DNA from 3 places in the Paracidovorax sp. genome. Region 2 is predicted to be linked to each of the others. Evidence: riboswitches for the same ligand, from Rfam matches in the RefSeq annotation. Region 2 holds a riboswitch; each other region holds the start of a gene.
The links. Region 2 has a riboswitch for cobalamin ahead of AC3A84_RS09075 (TonB-dependent receptor). Riboswitches for the same ligand answer to the same signal wherever they lie in the genome.

Region 1: it holds a riboswitch for cobalamin, as region 2 does, so the genes downstream of both, AC3A84_RS04705 (TonB-dependent receptor domain-containing protein) here and AC3A84_RS09075 (TonB-dependent receptor) in region 2, are expected to answer to the same signal.
Region 3: it holds a riboswitch for cobalamin, as region 2 does, so the genes downstream of both, cobM (precorrin-4 C(11)-methyltransferase) here and AC3A84_RS09075 (TonB-dependent receptor) in region 2, are expected to answer to the same signal.

The regions. Positions count from the first base shown of each region.
Region 1 is NZ_JBXYZY010000003.1:186,866-192,631, reverse strand. It holds gene AC3A84_RS04710 (cobyrinic acid a,c-diamide synthase CobB) at 1-455, opposite strand, end outside; gene AC3A84_RS04705 (TonB-dependent receptor domain-containing protein) at 440-2,305, opposite strand; cobalamin riboswitch at 2,400-2,686, opposite strand; gene AC3A84_RS04700 (DUF904 domain-containing protein) at 2,721-2,942, shown strand; gene AC3A84_RS04695 (cell division protein ZapA) at 2,939-3,334, shown strand; partial or broken gene AC3A84_RS04690 (EAL domain-containing protein) at 3,699-5,766, opposite strand, start outside.
Region 2 is NZ_JBXYZY010000021.1:482,186-487,951, reverse strand. It holds gene ssuC (aliphatic sulfonate ABC transporter permease SsuC) at 1-719, shown strand, start outside; gene AC3A84_RS09085 (ATP-binding cassette domain-containing protein) at 739-1,572, shown strand; gene AC3A84_RS09080 (TOBE domain-containing protein) at 1,665-1,880, shown strand; cobalamin riboswitch at 2,036-2,286, shown strand; gene AC3A84_RS09075 (TonB-dependent receptor) at 2,387-4,600, shown strand; gene AC3A84_RS09070 (ABC transporter ATP-binding protein) at 4,611-5,393, shown strand; gene AC3A84_RS09065 (ABC transporter substrate-binding protein) at 5,390-5,766, shown strand, end outside.
Region 3 is NZ_JBXYZY010000029.1:331,190-336,955, reverse strand. It holds gene AC3A84_RS12705 (carboxylesterase family protein) at 55-2,169, opposite strand; cobalamin riboswitch at 2,426-2,684, shown strand; gene cobM (precorrin-4 C(11)-methyltransferase) at 2,845-3,672, shown strand; gene AC3A84_RS12695 (sirohydrochlorin chelatase) at 3,669-4,718, shown strand; gene AC3A84_RS12690 (precorrin-8X methylmutase) at 4,715-5,419, shown strand; gene AC3A84_RS12685 (cobalt-precorrin-5B (C(1))-methyltransferase) at 5,427-5,766, shown strand, end outside.

The sequences.
Region 1 (5,766 bases), on a different contig from region 2:
TAGTGGCGCAAGCCGTGGGCGATGGCGCCCAGCGTGCCGCCCATGGCCGATGCATCGACCACCGCCAGCACCGGAATGCCGAAGCGCTGGGCCAGGTCGGCCACCGGCCGCTCGCCGTCGAACAGGCCCATCACGCCCTCGATGAGCAGCAGGTCGGCCTCTTGCGCGGCGGCATGCAGGCGGCGCGCGCAGTCGGCCTCGCCGGTCATCCACAGGTCGAGCTGCTGCACCGGCGCGCCACTGGCCAGCTGCAGCCAGTGGGGGTCGAGGAAATCCGGCCCGCACTTGAAGACGCGCACACGCCGGCCCTGGCGCGCATGCAGGCGTGCCAGGGCGGCGGTGACGGTGGTCTTGCCCTGGCCCGAGGCCGGCGCGGCGATGACGATGGCCGGGCAGGAAGCCGTGGCCGCAACGGCATCGCCGGTGATCTCACGCAGGCTCATTGAGGCGCCCATTTCAGTGCCACGTACAGCGTGCGGCCGGCCGTGGCATAGGTGCTGGCCGTCTCGTAGCGCTTGTCGTTCAGGTTGTCCACGCGGGCCAGCAGGGTGAAGTCGCGCGCCACGCGGGTGCTAGCGTAGAGGTTGACCAGCCCGTAGCCGCCCAGCACCTGGACGGCACCACCCGTGTAGTCGTAGCGGCGGCCCGAGGCCTGCAGCTCGGCACCCCAGGCCCAGCCGGCGAACTGCGTGTCGGCCCCCAGCACGGCGTGGTGTTTGGCCCGGCGTGCGAGCTGGCGGTCGCGGGTCAGGTCACGCGGGTCCTGCCAGTCGAAGGAACCGCGCAGGTTGACGGCGGCCAGGCGGTGCGTGGCGGACAGGGTGACGCCGCTGTATTCGGCCCGGCCCACGCTCTCGTAGCAGCCGAAGGCGCTGGCGCAGGTGCCGGTCGCGCCGAAGTTGATGAGGTTGCGCACGCGGTTGCGGTAGGCCACCACGCCCACGCTGCTCGCGCCCTCGGTCCAGCGCAGGCCGGCCTCGACGTTGCGGCCGCTTTCGGGCTGCAGCGTGGCCACGCCGTATTCGCTGAAGCGCTGGTAGAGCGTGGGCGCGCGGAACGAGGTGCCGGCCGACACGGTGGCGCGCCACTGCGGCGTGACGGCGAAGCCGTAGGCCAGGCTACCGGTGGTCTTGCCGCCGAATTCGCTGTCGTCGTCGCGGCGCAGGTGGGCCTGCAGCGAATGCGCCCCCGCGCTGACGCCGTATCCCAGGGCCAGCGCGTTCTGCGAGCGCTTGCCGCGCAGGTCGGTGGTGAAGTCGGTGGCGGGGTTGTGCAGTTCGTCCTCCCGGCGCTCCAGCGCGGCGGTGAAGGTCTGCGTGCCCACGCGCCATTCGTTCTGGAAGAGGTAGTTGCGCAGTGTGGTGTCGGTGAGGTACTGATCCGGTTCCGTGGCATAGCTGCTGCGGGACGCTGTGGCCTGAACACGTGTGGTGTAGGCATCGCTCCAGCGCGCCGTCCAGGTCAGGCCGCCGGTGCGCAGCTGGTGGCGGCTGACGTCGTCGCCCCCCGGCGTGAAGCCGTCGTACTGCGACCACAGGTTGCTGGCCAGGAGCGTGCCGTCGATGCGGTGGCGCGCATCGATCTGCAGCCCCACGCGGGCGTTGCCCGAGGTGCGGCGGTAGCCGTCGTCGTCAGGGTTGGCGGTGGGGATGGGGCCGGCGTTGAAGCCGTCGCTGCGCTCATGCGAGATGCCGAGCGAATAGTCCAGCGCGCCCGCGCCGCCGCTCACGCCGGCCTGGGCCGTGCGTGTGCCGTGGCTGCCCAGGCCGACCTGGGCGTAGGGCGCGGCCGGGCCTTCGCCCTTCTTGGTGAAGAGCTGCACCACGCCGCCGACGGCGTCGGAGCCATAGACGGCGGCCGCCGGGCCGCGCAGCACTTCGATGCGGTCAATCTGCGCCAGCGGGATCTGCTCCCACGGCGAGCCGCCGGTGGTCTGCGTATCGACCCGCACGCCGTCGATATAGACGGCCGTGAAGCGGCTCTCCGCCCCGCGCAGGAAAACGCTGGTGGTGCCGCCGATGCCGCCGCTGCGGGCGAACTCCACCCCCGGCAGGCGTGCCAGCAGGTCGGCCACGCCCACGGCGCCGCTGCGCTCGATGGCGTCACGGTCGAGCACGGAAACGTCGGCCACCAGGTCGGCGAGCGGGCGTTCGGTGCGCGTGGCGGTCACCACGGTCTCGCGCAGCTGGGCGGTGGTGGCGGCTTGCGCCAGCAGGGTCTGGGCAAACGAAAGCGCAGGCCAGGCGGCGCCCAGCAGCAAGGGCAGCGCGGCCAGGCGCGCAGGGATCGAACGATGGGTTTTCATGGGACAAGGGCACAGAGGGAATCACCCTGACCGGCCTCCCCGCCGGTCCTTGGGCATCACGGCCACCCGTACGCCGCCCAGGGGCAGACGATGTGGGGTGGCCACCGTGTTGGCCGGTATCCGGGCTGGCGGCACACATTCCACACGCCTTCCCAGGCGCTTGTTCAACGCGCCCAGTGGCTTCGTGCGTGGATTGGGAAGCGCCCTGTGCCGCTTCGTCGCTGCCGCAGGGCGATTCGTCCGCTGACCGTTGCGGGGGCAGCGCAGGCACGGCGGGCCTGGCGGGAGACGTCTTCACGATCCCGGCGGCGCACCTCCCTGCTTCCCGTTGAACTGCGTCATGCGAACCACGCCGCGAGCACCAACGGCGCGGATTTTACGGCCCTGGCGGCCCAACCCTACAATCCGAGGCTCTATGGCACACACCACCTCCATCGATGAGATCGCCGAGCGGGTCGAGCGGCTGCTGCAGCGGCACGCCGAACTCCAGCGCACCAACACGCTGCTGACGCAGCAGGTGACGGAGCTCACGCGCGAGCGCGACTCGCTCAGGTCGAGACTCAGCGCGGCGCGCGCGCGCGTCGATGCCCTGCTCGACCGCCTGCCCCCTGCCACCGACGCGAAGGACGCCCCATGAAGCAGATCGAGGTCCGCATCCTGCAGCAGAGCTATCTGCTGGTTTGCCCCGAAGGCCACGAGCCGCGCCTGATGGCCGCGGTGGATCGCGTGGACGCGGCCATGACACGCATCCGCGACGCCGGCAAAGTGCGGGCGCGCGAGCGCATTGCCGTGCTGGCCGCAGTGAACATGGCTTTCGAGCTGGGCGACCGCGAGGCCGCAGATCAGGCTGCCGCCAATGAGCGCCCGCCCGCCCCCGGCCAAGGCACGCTGGCGCTCGACGATGCGCAGGCGGGCATCCCAGGCGCCTCGGGCCAGGCGCCGGAACACGCCGCGCAGCAGCAAGAGCGCCTGCAGTCCCTCCTGCAGCGGCTCGACGCAGCGCTGCACGGAGCGCAGCAGCCGGCTTGATCGGCGCCGGGCGGCACGGTCACGCACGCAACGGGCTGCGCGCGCCTTATCGCGCCAATTGCATGCGCATGCAAGCCCTGGCGCTTCGCCAATACAGCCCGATGGGTTTTGCGCCGCCGGCCCATCGCGGCAGGCCTACAATCAAAGCGTCTGCGGTGCTGCTGGGCCTTATATTTCCTTGAACCAATGCTCTCTGAGCAAGGGCTTGGTACATTGCCCGGTGAGCGTGATCATCTCGCGTCAGATGAACCCAACGCCTGGCTGCCCTCGCCCCCCTGAACCCCCGGTTCAGGATGACGGCTCGGTGGCATTCGCAGACACCTTATTCCTCCACCACGCCACCCACTGAACCTGCTCGCGGAGATCAGCTGATCGACGGCTCAGATGTCGCTGGCGATGCCAAGCCGACCGCCGGAGCGGGCGTCCAGGTGCCCTCCGGCAGGCCGTCGAGCCAGGTGCGCATCTCGGTCGCAGGCAGGGCCGGCGCGCAGAGAAACCCCTGGAAGTACTGGCAGCCCATGCGCTCGAGCGCCGCGCGCTGCTCCAATGTCTCCACCCCTTCGGCGATCACCTCGATGTGCAGCGCACGCCCCATGCTGATGATGGCGGTGACGATGCCGCAGTCGCCCTCGTCGTCCGGCAGCCCGCGCACGAACGACTGGTCGATCTTGAGCTTGTGGATGGTGAGCTTCTTCAAATAGGCCAGGCTCGAATAGCCGGTGCCGAAGTCGTCGATGGAAAGTCCCGCTCCGAGCTGTGCCAGCGCGCTCACGCGCTGCTCCATCTCGCGCGCGTCCTGCAGCAGGATGGTCTCGGTCAGCTCCAGCTCCAGCAACGTGGCCGGCAGACCGTGCCGCTCCAACAGCATGGTCAGCCGCTCGACGAAGTCGGGCTGGCGAAATTCGAGCGCCGAAACGTTCACCGCCATCACCAGCGGCGTGCCGGCCCGCATCCAGCGGGCCGCCTCTTCGATGGCGCGTTCGAGCACCCACGCGCCCAGCGTGACGATGAAGCCGGACTCCTCGGCCAGCGGAATGAAGACGCCCGGCGAGACCGCCCCGAACTCAGGACTGGTCCAGCGCACGAGTGCCTCGGCCCCCACGATGCGGCCGGTGGCCATGCAGACCTGCGGCTGGTAATGCACCGCCATCTCGCCCAGGCCCAAGGCCTGGCGCATGCCGTGCTCCATCTGCATGCGTGAGAGCAGGTTGGCGTTCATCTGCGGCTGGTAGAAGCCGTAGCTGCCGCGCCCCCGATCCTTCACGCGGTACATGGCGGTGTCGGCCTGCTTGATGAGTTCGTCCAGCGTGCTGCCGTCCTGCGGGTAGAGCGCCACACCAATGCTGCACTGGATGGAAAACGCCATGCCGTCGAGCACGAAGGAGCGCAGCATGTCGTCGAGGATACGGCGCGCCACGCTCTGGGCTATCGAGGCCTCGCTGGCGTGCAGATAGATGACGAACTCGTCGCCGCCCAGCCGGCAAAGCATGTCGGTCGCGCGCAGGCTGGACTGCAGCCGCTCGGCCACCAGCTTGAGCACGCGGTCGCCGAAGGGATGGCCCAGCGAGTCGTTGATGATCTTGAAGCGGTCCAGGTCGAGGAACAGGATCGCGAAGCGCGTATCGGGTTGCTGCTCGGCCACGGCGACGGCGGATTCCACCCGGCGTGCCAGCAGCAGCCGGTTGGGCAGGCCGGTCAGTACGTCGCTGAAGGCCAGTTGCTCGATGCGCTTTTGCGCGGCGCGCTCGGAAGTGAGGTCGCGCATGAAGCCGATGCTCTGCACGATCGCCCCAGCGTCATCGCGCAGCGCCACCCAGGACAGGTGGACCGCACAGGGCTCGCCCTGGCTGCGCAGCAGGTCCAGATCTCCCTCCCAAAACCCCTCGTGCTCCCAGCCGGCATGCACCTGCCGCATCAGTGCGGCACCGTCGTCTTCGCTGTGGAAAAGGGCCTGGGCGGGCAGTTCCAGGCGCAGGCGGGGACCCACGCCCACCAGCCGCTCGCAACCCGGGTTCATGCGGACAATGTGGTGGCGATGGTCGGCGATGAAGATCGCGTCCAGGCTCGACTCGAAGACACCCGCCGCCAGGCGAAGGCCGGCCTGTGTTTCGGACTGGCGCGTGATATCGCGGAACGAAAAGACCCGCCCCGTCGGCCGGCCATGCACGCGCTGCGGCACCGAACGGCGCTCCATCAGCAAGCCGCTGCGCAGGCGGATCACGTCGCTGGTTTCCTCCAGCGGTCGCCGGGCGATGGAGGCCAGCCTCGCGCGGTAGGCCGGCAGGTCTGAAACCTGCGATTCGAGGTGCGCGCGGACCGCACCAGCAGTTCGCGCGGCAGGTTCCAGAGCAGCGCCAGCCGCTGGTTGAAGGCGCGCACCTGGCCCTGCAAGTCACACACCATGATGCCGTCGGCAGCAGAATCGAGCGTGG
Region 2 (5,766 bases):
TGATCGCGGGCTGGCAGGTGGCCTCGTCCCTGGGCTGGATCTCCAGCCGCGTACTGCCCGCGCCGCTGGACGTGGTCACCGCCGCCTGGCGCCTGGCCGAATCGGGCGAGCTGTGGACGCACGTGAAGATCAGCGCTGGCCGGGCGCTGGCGGGCCTGGCCATCGGCGGCGGGCTGGGGCTGCTGCTAGGCCTGCTGACCGGCTCGGTGCGCCTCTTCGAGACGCTGCTCGACTCCACCATCCAGATGGTGCGAAACATCCCGGCGCTGGCGCTGATCCCGATGGTGATCCTGTGGTTCGGCATCGACGAGTCGGCCAAGCTGTTCCTGATCGCCATCTCGGTGTTCTTCCCGATCTACCTGAACACCTTCCACGGCATCCGCAACGTCGATCCGCAGCTCATCGAGATGGGCCGCACCTACGGGCTGAACCGCTGGCAGCTCTACCGCGACATCGTGCTGCCCGGCGCGCTCTCGTCCATCCTGGTGGGGCTGCGCTTCTCGCTGGGCCTGATGTGGGTGATCCTGATCGTGGCCGAAACGATCTCCGCGCAGTCGGGCATCGGCTACCTGACCATGAACGCCCGCGAATTCCTGCAGACCGACGTGGTGCTGGTGGGCATCCTGCTCTACGCCCTGCTGGGCAAGCTGGCCGACCTGTTCGCCCGTGCGCTGGAGCGGTGGTGGCTGCGCTGGCACCCCGGCTACCAGCCTCAATGACCGCACCGGAGCCCTTGCCATGACCCAGACATCCTCTTCCGAAAACCGCTCCGGCCAGGCCGCAGGCGGCGTGCGTCTGCAGGCCACCGGCCTGCACAAGCGCTACGGCCAGCGCGAGGTGCTGCGCCACGCGCAGCTGACCATCGAACCCGGCGAGTTCGTCGCCATCGTGGGCCGCAGCGGCTGCGGCAAGAGCACGCTGCTGCGCCTCATCGCCGGGCTGGAGCCCGCCACCCAGGGCACGCTGACCGCCGACGGCCGGCCCGTGCACGGCCTGCATGCGGACACGCGCATCATGTTCCAGGAGGCGCGCCTGCTGCCCTGGCGCCGCGTGATCGACAACGTCACCCTGGGCCTGCCCGCCGCGCAGCGCGAGCGCGGCCGCGAGGTGCTGGCCCAGGTGGGCCTGGCCGAGCGCGAGAACGAATGGCCCGCGCGCCTTTCGGGCGGGCAGCGCCAGCGCGTGGCCCTGGCGCGGGCGCTGGTGCACCAGCCGCGCCTGCTGCTGCTCGACGAGCCCCTGGGCGCGCTCGACGCGCTCACCCGCATCGAGATGCACCGCCTGATCGAAGGCCTCTGGCAGCGCCACGGCTTCACCGCGCTGCTGGTCACGCACGACGTGCAGGAGGCCGTGGCCCTGGCCGACCGGGTGGTCCTCATCGAGGACGGCCGCATCGCGCTCGATGAGCGCATCGCTCTGGCGCGGCCCCGCTCGCACGGCGACGCGGCCTTCGCGGCCATCGAGCAACGCATCCTCGACCGCGTGCTGCAAAAGCCCGGTGCGCCAGATGAGTCGCCCACTGATCGCGGCTGGCCTGGCGTTCCGGCCCATGGCCTGCGCTGGGCGGTGTAGCAGTAAGAGGCCACCCAGTACGCCCGGCACGCTTTCCCGTTCCGTTCCCCGCCACTTCTTCCATCCGAACCGTTTTTCCCAAGGAGTTTTCCATGACCATCCAAGCCATCAACGTACGCAACCAGTTCAAAGGCAAGGTCCGCGAGATCGTGCGCGGCGACGTCGTTTCCGAAGTCGATGTCGAGACGCCCTGGGGCATCGTCACCTCGGTCATCACCACCCGTTCGGTCGATGAGCTGGGCCTCGCGGTCGGCTCCGACGTGGTGGCGCTGGTGAAGTCCACCGAGGTGTCCATCGCCAGGCTGTGAGGCGGTTATGCAGGAAAAAGCCGCTCCGGCGCTTGTTCTTGCTCCACTTTGTGCTATTTATTTAATAGCATTTGATTCATCCAAGGTGACCTTGTGGTCCCCTTTTTTCGGACGTGCCCGCATCGTTTTAAACGCAAATGTGTTGCGTTATTGCGCATAGAATGCGCTCTGTTGGTGCTCGCAGCGCCGTGTTCTCGCGCTGCAGTTCAACGGGAAGCAGGAAGGTGCTGCGCGCTTTGCGCCAGTGCCCGACCTGCGCTGCCCCCGCAACGGTCAGCGGACGAGGCGCCTTGGCGCACCTCACTCTCCAGTCGCAATGCCACTGGGTGCCCTGCATGGGCGCCTGGGAAGGCTTTTGGAGGGCGCTCCGCCCAGCCCGGATACCGGCCAACGAGGTGATGCCCGTTGCCACGCCACCCTGAGAAGAGGGCGGTGCGGCGCAGGCGTCGTGGTGCCCATTCGCTGGCGGGGAGGCCGGCGCGGGCGACTCATCCCTGTGTGTTTCCATGTCCTTTTCGCTGTCCCGCCCTTCGTTCCAGCGCGTGCCTGCATGGCCCCTGCCGCTGGCCCTCGCCCTGTCCGCCGCGTTCCCGCTGGCTGCCCAGACGCTGCCTGCCGTGACCGTCACCGCCCCCGCCGAGGGCCCGGTGGCGCCGCTGGACCAGCCCACCAGCAGCGCCTCGCGCCTGGGCCTGACGGTGCGTGAAACGCCGGCCTCCATCGACGTGGTGCCCGCTGCCGTGCTGGCCGAGCGCGGCCTGCGCACGGTGAGCGAGGCGGCCCAGGCGGCCGTGGGCGTGACGGCCGGGGACTTTCCGGCCGAGCCCAGCGCGTTCTCCATGCGCGGCTTCGCGGGCAGCCAGATCAACACGCTCTACAACGGCATCAAGATCGGCCCGCCCAACATGACCTCGCGTGTGATGGACGTGGCCAACCTGGAGCGCATCGAATTCCTCAAGGGCGCGGCCTCGCTGATGTCGGGCGAGGGTGCCACGGGCGGCTCGGTCAACTTCGTCACCAAGGCGCCGCACCGCGGCCCGGTGCGCACCGAGGTCAATACGGCCGTGGGCTCGTTCGGCGAGCGGCGCGTGTCCTTCGGCTCGGGCGGCACCACCGCCTGGAAGGATCTGGACTACCGGATCGACGCCAGCGCATCGAACGGCGACGGCTTCGTCGATGACACCTGGCAGCGCAACCGTCACCTCTCCGGCGGGCTGGACTGGCGTGCCGCGCCCGGCGTCAAGCTCTTCGTGGCCGGCGAAGCCAAGCGCGACAACGGCAGCAGCTACTGGGGCATGCCGCTCGTTTCCGCCAACGCGCCGGGCGTGCAGCCGCACGGCGGCATCGTCTCGGGCAGCTACGTCTCCAACTACAACGGCAGCAACCTTGGGCCCGTCACCATCGACGGCCGCACGCTGCGCACCAACTACAACGTGCTGGACAACCGCAACCAGGCCCGCGAGACCTGGCTGCGCGCCGGCGGCGAATGGCAGGCCAGCGACACCGTGGTGCTGCGCAGCCAGTTCTGGCGCTACACGGCCGACCGCACCTGGTTCAACAACGAGATCGAGGCCTTCAACGCCAACACTGGCCTGGTGGACCGCGAGCGCTTCTACGTCGCGCAGGACCAGACCAGTTGGGGCAACAAGACCGAAGCGCAGTGGGACGCCCGCCTGGGCGGCATGGACAACCGCCTGGTGGCGGCCTTCGAATACAGCCATACCGACCTGACCCGCCCGGGCGCAGCCAACTTCCCCGGCGACAGCGTGAGCCTGACGGACCCGCAGCGCGGCACCTATGGCCTGCTGACCACCCAGGTGCAGGCCACCGGCCTGCGCAACACCGCGCTGGCGCTGGAAGACCGGCTGCGCCTCTCGCCCACGCTGGCGCTGATCGGCGGGCTGCGGCATGAACGCATCGCGCTGGACCGCAGTTCCGCCAACGCGGCGGGCGTGCAGCGCACGGGCTTTCCGTTCGACAAGACCTGGAACCCCACCACCGGCCGCCTGGGCCTGACCTGGGATGCTGCGCCCGGCACCACCTTCTACGGCCAGTACGGCACGGCGGCCGACGTGGCGGCGGGCAACCTGTTCCTGCTGGGGCCTACGCAGCCGCTGGACCTGACCCGCACGCGTAACGCCGAAGTGGGCGTCAAGCAGGCCTTCTGGCAGCAGCGCGGGGAATGGACGCTGTCCTTCTACGACACCGAGCGGCGCAACGTCTATGCCGGCCAGGGCGGCCAGCAGCTGGCCCAGGCCGGCGCGCTCAAGTCGCGCGGCGCGGAAGCCTCGGTGGCGCTGCGCCCCGATGCGCACTGGAGCCTGTGGGGCAACCTGGCGCTCAACCGCGCGCGCTACGAGAACTACACCCTGGCGGACGGCACCTCGTTCTCGGGCAATCGCCCGCCCAACGCGCCGCGCCTCCTCGCCAATGCCGGCGTGGGCTACCGCTTCGTCGCCGGCGTGCCGATGCAGGTGTCGGCCTCGGTGCGGCATGTCGGCGAGCGGTTCCACAGCGATGCCAACACCGTGCGGCTGAACGGCTACACCGTGTACGACGCTGCGTTGTCCGTGGACGTGGCGCGCGACGTGCAGCTCACCCTGCGCGGGCGCAACCTGGGCAACCGTACCTATGCGGCCTGGGCCGATCCGTTCTATCCCGACCAGATCCTGCTGGGCGCGCCGCGCAGCTATGAACTGGCGCTGCGCTGGACGCTCTGAGCCGCCACCCATGGGCCAGCCTGATCCGGTGCTGCAGTTGCAGGGGGCAGCCTTCTGCGTCAAAGGCGGGCAGATGCTGCTCGCGCCCCTCGATGCGCAGGTGCGGCCCGGCGAGTGCATCGCGCTGGTGGGCCCCAACGGCGCGGGCAAGAGCACGCTGCTGAAGCTGCTGGCCGCGCGGCACGCGCCCACCCAGGGCTCTGTGCGCCTGCTGGGCCACGACCTGGCCCGCTGGCCGGCGGCCGAGCGTGCGCGCCATGTCGCCTTGCTGAACCAGACCGACATGGCGGACGGCGGCCTCGTGGTGCGCGACTACGTGGCCCTCGGCCGTCTGCCGCACCAGCACAGCGCGAGCCGCGCCGCGCATGCGCAGGCGGTGGACGAGGCGCTGCACACCTGCGCCGCGGCCCCGCTCGCCGCGCGCAAGCTGGGCGATCTCTCGGGCGGCGAGCGCCAGCGCGTGCATCTGGCTCGGGCGCTGGCCCAGCGGCCCACGCTGCTGCTGCTGGACGAGCCCACCAACCACCTCGATCTGGCCGCCCGCGCCGACCTGCTGGCGCTGGTGCGCAGCCTGGGCATCACCGTGATCGCGGCGCTGCACGAGCTGGGCCTGGTGCCCGGCTTCGCCAGCCGCGCCTGGGTGCTGCAGGGCGGCCGCCTGGTGGCCGATGGCGCGCCGAAAGAGGCGCTGAGCACGACCCGCGTGGCCGAGGTGTTCGGCATGGAACTCATCCACACCCGCCACCCGCGCCACGGCGGCACGCTGTGGTCGTTTGAAAGAGCCGCGGCATGAATCGCGTAACGATGATGAAGCATTGGGCGGCCTGGGGCCTGGGCCTGCTGGCTGCGGCCCTGGCCTGCGCGGCGCCGCCATCGCCGTCGTCTTCTTCTTCAACGGTGCCGCAAGCCTCGCCACCGGGCTTTCCCGTCACCGTCACCAGCTGCGGCGAGCCCGTGCGCTTCGCCGCGCCGCCGCGCCGCATGGTGGTGCACGACCTCAACATGACCGAGATGGCCCTGGCCCTGGGCCTGCAGTCCTCCATGGTCGGCGTGACCGGCATCACGGGCTGGTACAAGGCCGGGCCGGAATTCTTCCGCGCCCTGGGCCCGGTGCCCGAACTCGCGCCCAAGTACCCCACGCTGGAAAACATCCTCTCGGTGCAGCC
Region 3 (5,766 bases), on a different contig from region 2:
GCCTGCGCCGGGGCGCCCCCCGCCGAAGGGCCGGCCAACACCTTCAGCCGGCGCTCAAAGCCCCGAGATCGGCGCCACCTTGTCCCACAGCGCCGAGCAGTTCGAGGCCGAGTCGATGGCCGAGGCGCTGATGCGTGCCGGGCTGCCCGGGGCGGTGCTCCACTGCGCCAGCGACGAGGTGAGCCCGGTGTAGGGCGTCCAGGCACCGGGCAGGGTGGTGATCTCGCTGCCTCGGCCGGGCGAAGGCGTCCACGGCGCAGGCTGGGCCGGGTTGTTCACGAAGCTGGCCCAGGCGGCGCTCATGGTGTTGGTCAGCGCCTGGCTGTCGGGCGGCGGCGGCTGGGTGCCGTGGATGTAGGCCGCATAGGCAGCGTCCAGGGTGTGGAAGACATAAGGCACCTCGGCGCCGTGGCAGACGTTGCCGCTGCCGGGCGCGCAGGCCTCCACCTCGGCCTCGGGCCGGCCCGCGTAGTACTGGTTGAGCAGGGCCGGCTGCGAGAACAGGTAGCCGAACACCGGCGCCGCAGCCGAAGCCGCTTGCGCCTGCTTCACCGCGCGGCCAGCCAGCGCGAGGTTGCCGCAGCGGAACGCGAAGTCGTCGATCAGGCTGGCCAGGGTCACCGCCGTGCCGTTCATGAAGCCAGGCGCGGGCGCGCCGGGCGCGCGGTAGGGGTACATCGGCCGGCCCTGGGTGGCCTTGTCGTAGTTGAGGATGGTCTGGCCGTCCTTGGGCCAGACCTGCGAGATCAGGATGCGGTTGAAGCTCAGCGGGTCCAGCCCCGAGCCCAGCCGCAGATAGGCCAGATGGGCGAACACCGCGCCCTCGTCGCGGTTCATGCCGAAGACAAAAGGCTTGGGCGGCACGCCGGCCGCGCTGGCGAATCCGGACAGCGGCTGGCCCACGATGACCCGGCCGTCCACGTTGGGCGACCAGGGCAGGCCGTCGTGGATCTGCAGCGAGGCCTCGCCCAGCAGCCGCGCCAGGGGCAGGGCCGTGGCCTCGCGCGCCGCGGCGGTACGCGGAGACGCCTGCTGGCCGAAGACGCCCGCCGACTGCGCAGTGACGATCTGCGCCGTGGTCGCGCGCTGCAGCACCGGCCGCCCGCGCACGCAGGCCGTGACCCGGCTGCACAGCGCGTCGAGGAACACGTCGCCCAGCTTCTGCGCCTGCGCCGTCGTGCGGTAGAGCGAAGCGACCGGGTTGCTCTGCATGATGGCCCCCTGGAAGCTGCCCGCGCTGCCCGGCGCGGCGAAGAGGTGCAGGCCGGTGGCCATGGCGCCCGCGCTGGCGCCGGCAATCGTCACCCGGGACGGGTCGCCGCCGAAGTCGGCGATGTACTTCTGCACCCACTGCAGCGCCATCTGCTGGTCGAGGATGCCGAAATTGCCGCGCAGCGGCCCGCCCAGGGCGGCGTTCTCCACCGGGTCGTCGATGGCGAGAAAGCCCAGCGCGCCCAGGCGGTAGTTGAGCGTGACCACCACCATGTTGCCGGCCGCTGCCAGGTAGGAGCCGTCATACAGGTTGCCCGTCAGGATCTTGCGGCGGCTGTCGTAGAGCGGCAGGTAGCCGCTGCCCTGCGTGAAACCGCCGCCGTGGATGTAGAACAGCACCGGCAGGCGGCCCGGGGCCGGCTGCGTTGCACCCACGGCGGCCTGGGGCGTGAAGACGTTCAGGAAGAGGCAGCGTTCGTCCTGCGCGCTCACCGGGATCTGCGGGCGCGGGGACTGCGGACAGAAGGGCCCGGGCACCGTCTGCGCCACCAGGTTGCCGCCGGGCGCGAGCATGACCGGCGGCTTGAAGCGATCCGCCTTGGCGTATTCGATGCCCATATAGCGGTTGACCGGCACGGGCGCCGCAGCGCCGGCCGGCGTGACGGCCCTGCGCAGCCCGCAGAGCGTCGGCAGCGCCGGGGCCGGGGCCGGGGTCGCGGCGGCCACGGCGGCATCGCTGGCGGCAGCGGCCGGCGCGGATGCAGCCGCCGCCGCAGCAGCAACAGCACCGGCAGAGGCGGCAGTCGCTGCGGCATGGGCCGCGCTGGCGCCGATCGTCACCGTGGTGCCGTCCGCGCAGCCGTCGGGCGCCGCTGCTGTGGCAGGATTGGCGGCCTGAGCGGGCCCGCTCACGCCCCAGAGCAGCATCAGGGCCGCGGGAATCGAACAGGCTGTCAAGGCTCGGCGGGCGTAAGAGTGGCGGCGCATGGAAGATTTCGCTGGACAGAGAGGGTGCCGCGATTGTGGCGCTTCGCGGCCCGGCCCGGGGGGCAACCCTCACGCCATCCCGGATGCGCCACAACACCGCGCCAGCCCCGGACCCCGGCGCGACCGCACGGCGCGCATGGCTCCAATGCTCCGAAATCAATAGCACCCAACCCAGACGGCACCAGGGCGGCACGGCTCATCAATGGTGTCCCTGACAGTCGGGCGTCTTATACTCGCGCCCGTTGGTGCTCGCGTGGCCGCCCTCTTTGGCGGCAGCGCAGTTAAACGGGAACCAGGAAGGAAGCCGCCCGCCCAGGCCGGCTCCCCCACCTGGGCTGCCCCCGCAACGGTAAGCGACGAAGGACGGCGACGAGCGCCGCCTTGACTGCGTGGAACATCACGCCCACTGGAAGCCGCCAGCGCTTCCGGGAAGGGCCCACGCCAGCGTCGCCAGCCCGGATACCGGCCGACAGGGGGGTGCGGCGCCGCAAGGCGCAAGGCGTTTGCACAGCGCCGCACACCATTTCACGGAACCTGCGGGGAGGCAGGGGTCCGGGCCCGTGCGGTGCAGCCTGCCGCCATCCATCGTCGTTGTCCCATGCCAGTTTCCTTCGCAAGCGCGCGTTCGCCCGCGCCACGCCATCCATGAGAGCGCCAGGCACCGTCTGGTTCGTCGGCGCCGGGCCGGGCGATCCCGAGCTCATCACCGTCAAGGGCCGCGCGCTGATCGAGCGCGCCGGCGCCATCCTGTTCGCCGGCTCGCTGGTCAACGAGGCCGCCACCCGCTGGGCGCCGCCCGGCTGCACCATCGCCGACAGCAAGGACATGACGCTCGAGCAGATGGCCGCCTGGCTCATCCTGCATGCCCACAAGCACGAGACCGTGATCCGCCTGCAGACCGGCGACCCGGCGCTCTACGGCGCGCTGATCGAGGTCGTGCAGCCGCTCGATGCGGCCGGCGTGCCGGTGCGCGTGGTGCCGGGCGTGTCCTCGGCCATGGCCTCGGCCGCCGCGGCGGTGGAAAGCTTCACGCTGCCCGAGGTCACCCAGAGCGTGATCTTCACCCGCGTGGAAGGCCGCACGCCCATGCCGCCCGGCGAATCGCTGGCCGAGCTGGGCCGCCACCACTGCACGCTCTGCATCTTTCTGTCGATCACGCTGCTGCACAAGGTGCAGGCCGGCCTGCGCGAAGCGGGCTGGGCGGACGACGCGCCCATGCTGGTCGTGCACAAGGCCAGCTGGCCGGGCGAGGAGGTCATCGTGCGCGGCACGCTGGCCGACATCCGCGAGCGCTGCCGCGCCGCCGGCATCGTCAGCCAGGCCATGGTGATCGCCAGCCCCACGCTGGGCGCGCGCCAGTGGCAGGAGCTGGCCAAGTCCAAGCTCTACGACGCGAGCTTCACCCACCGCTTCCGCCGCGCCAGCCAGCCGGCCGCTGCGCCCCAAGAACCCCACGAACCGACCGCACCATGACCACCACCATCCTCCTGATCGGCCACGGCTCGCGCGAGCCCGAAGGCAACGACGAGATCCACGCCTTCGTGCGCCAGTGGCGCGAGCGCCAGCCCGGCTGGCGCATCGAGGTCTGCTTCATCGAATTCGCGCCGCCCGGCCTGCACGACGGCCTGCTGATGGCTGCCAAGGGCAGCACCCGCGTGCTGGTGCTGCCGCTCATCCTGAACGCGGCCGGCCACGTGAAGATGGAAATCCCCGAAGCCATCGAGCATGCGCGCGAGCACTGCCCGGGCGTCGAATTCCTCTACGGACCGCACCTCACCGCCTGCGAACCCATCCTCACGATCCTGCAGCGCCAGCTGCGCCGCTGTATGCAGAAGCTGGACATGCCCGACCCCACCACCACCGGCGTGGTGCTGCTGGGCCGAGGCTCCTCCGACCGCCAGGCCAACGGCGACGTCGCCAAGATGGCGCGCTGGCTGCAGGAAGACAGCCACCACGAACTGGTCGAGATCGCCTTCACCGGCATCACCTGGCCGCGCCTGGAGCGCGTGGTGCAGCGCCAGGCGCTGCTGGGCATGAAGCAGATCGTGGTGCTGCCGTACTACCTCTATACCGGCACGCTGATGCAGCGCATAGCCCGGCAGGTGGAGCACCTGCGCGTGCAGTACCCGCAGCTGCGCTTCGCGCAGTCCGCCCACTTCGGCATGGAGCCCGAGATCTTCACGCTGCTGGAGCAGCGCGTGGCCGACCTGCAGGCCGGCCTCCCCGACAGCCGCCTGCCCTGCGACGGCTGCAAGTACCGCGAGATCGCCCACGACCTGGGCCACGGCCACAGCCACGAACACACGCACGCCCATGCGCCCGCCGCAGCCGCAGCGAGCGCCGAGCCGGGCCACGACCATGGGCACGACCACGCACATGACCACGCCCACGGGCACGGCGACCACGGCCATGAACACGGCCATGAACACGGCCATGAACACGGCCATTCCCACGGCCACGATCACGACCATCACCACCACGGCCACGCCGCCCCCCAGCCGGCCGGAGCCGCGGCATGAGCACCGTCAACACCGTCACCGAACAGCTCACGCGCGCCGGCCAGGCCATCGAGCACGACAGCTTCGCCATCATCGACGCCGAGGCCGGCCCGCACCCCTACACGGCGCAGCAGTGGCCCATCGTGCGCCGCATGATCCACGCCAACGCCGACTTCGAATTCAACGGCCTGACCGACTTCCACCCTGAAGCGGTGGAAGCCGGCATCGCCGCCCTGCTGCGCGGCGGCGCGCCCGTGGTGGCCGACGTGGAGATGATCTGCTCGGGCCTCTCGCAGCCGCGCCTGGCGCACTTCGGCATGCGCGCACACCAGTTCATCAGCGACGCCGACGTGATCGCCCAGGCCCAGGCCGAGGACACCACCCGCGCCGTGCAGGCCATGCGCAAGGCGCACTGGCTGGGGCTGCTGCAGGGCGCCGTGGTCGGCATCGGCAACGCGCCCACCGCGCTCATCGAACTCGTGCGCCTGATCCGCGAAGAGGGCGTGCGCCCGGCCCTCGTGGTCGGCATGCCGGTGGGCTTCGTGTCCGCCGCCGAATCCAAGGACCTGATGGCCGATGTGGCCGAGGTGCCCTGGATCGTCATCCGCGGCCGCAAGGGCGGCTCCACCCTGGTGGTGGCCGCGCTGCACGCGCTGCTGGCGCTGGCCGAGGCGCGGCAGAAGCAGCAACAGCAGCAACAACCAGGCGCCGCCGGAGGCTGAACCCGCCATGATGGAGAAAACCGTCCGCCGCGGCACGCGCACCGGCTTCACCACCGGGGCCTGCTCCGCCGCCGCCGCACGCGCCGCCGTGCTGGGCCTGGTCGAAGGCGCCGTGCCCGAGGCGGTGGAATGCCTGCTGCCCAACGGCGACGTGGTGCGCTTCGCCGTGAACGACGGCCACTGTGATGGCACCGGCGAAGGCGGCCAGGCCGCGCACGCCATGGTCATCAAGGACGCGGGCGACGACCCCGACTGCACCGACAAGGCCCACCTCACCGCCGACGTGCGCGTGCTGCCCGGCCGCGCGGGCGAGGTCGTTCTGTGCGGCGGCTTCGGCGTGGGCACGG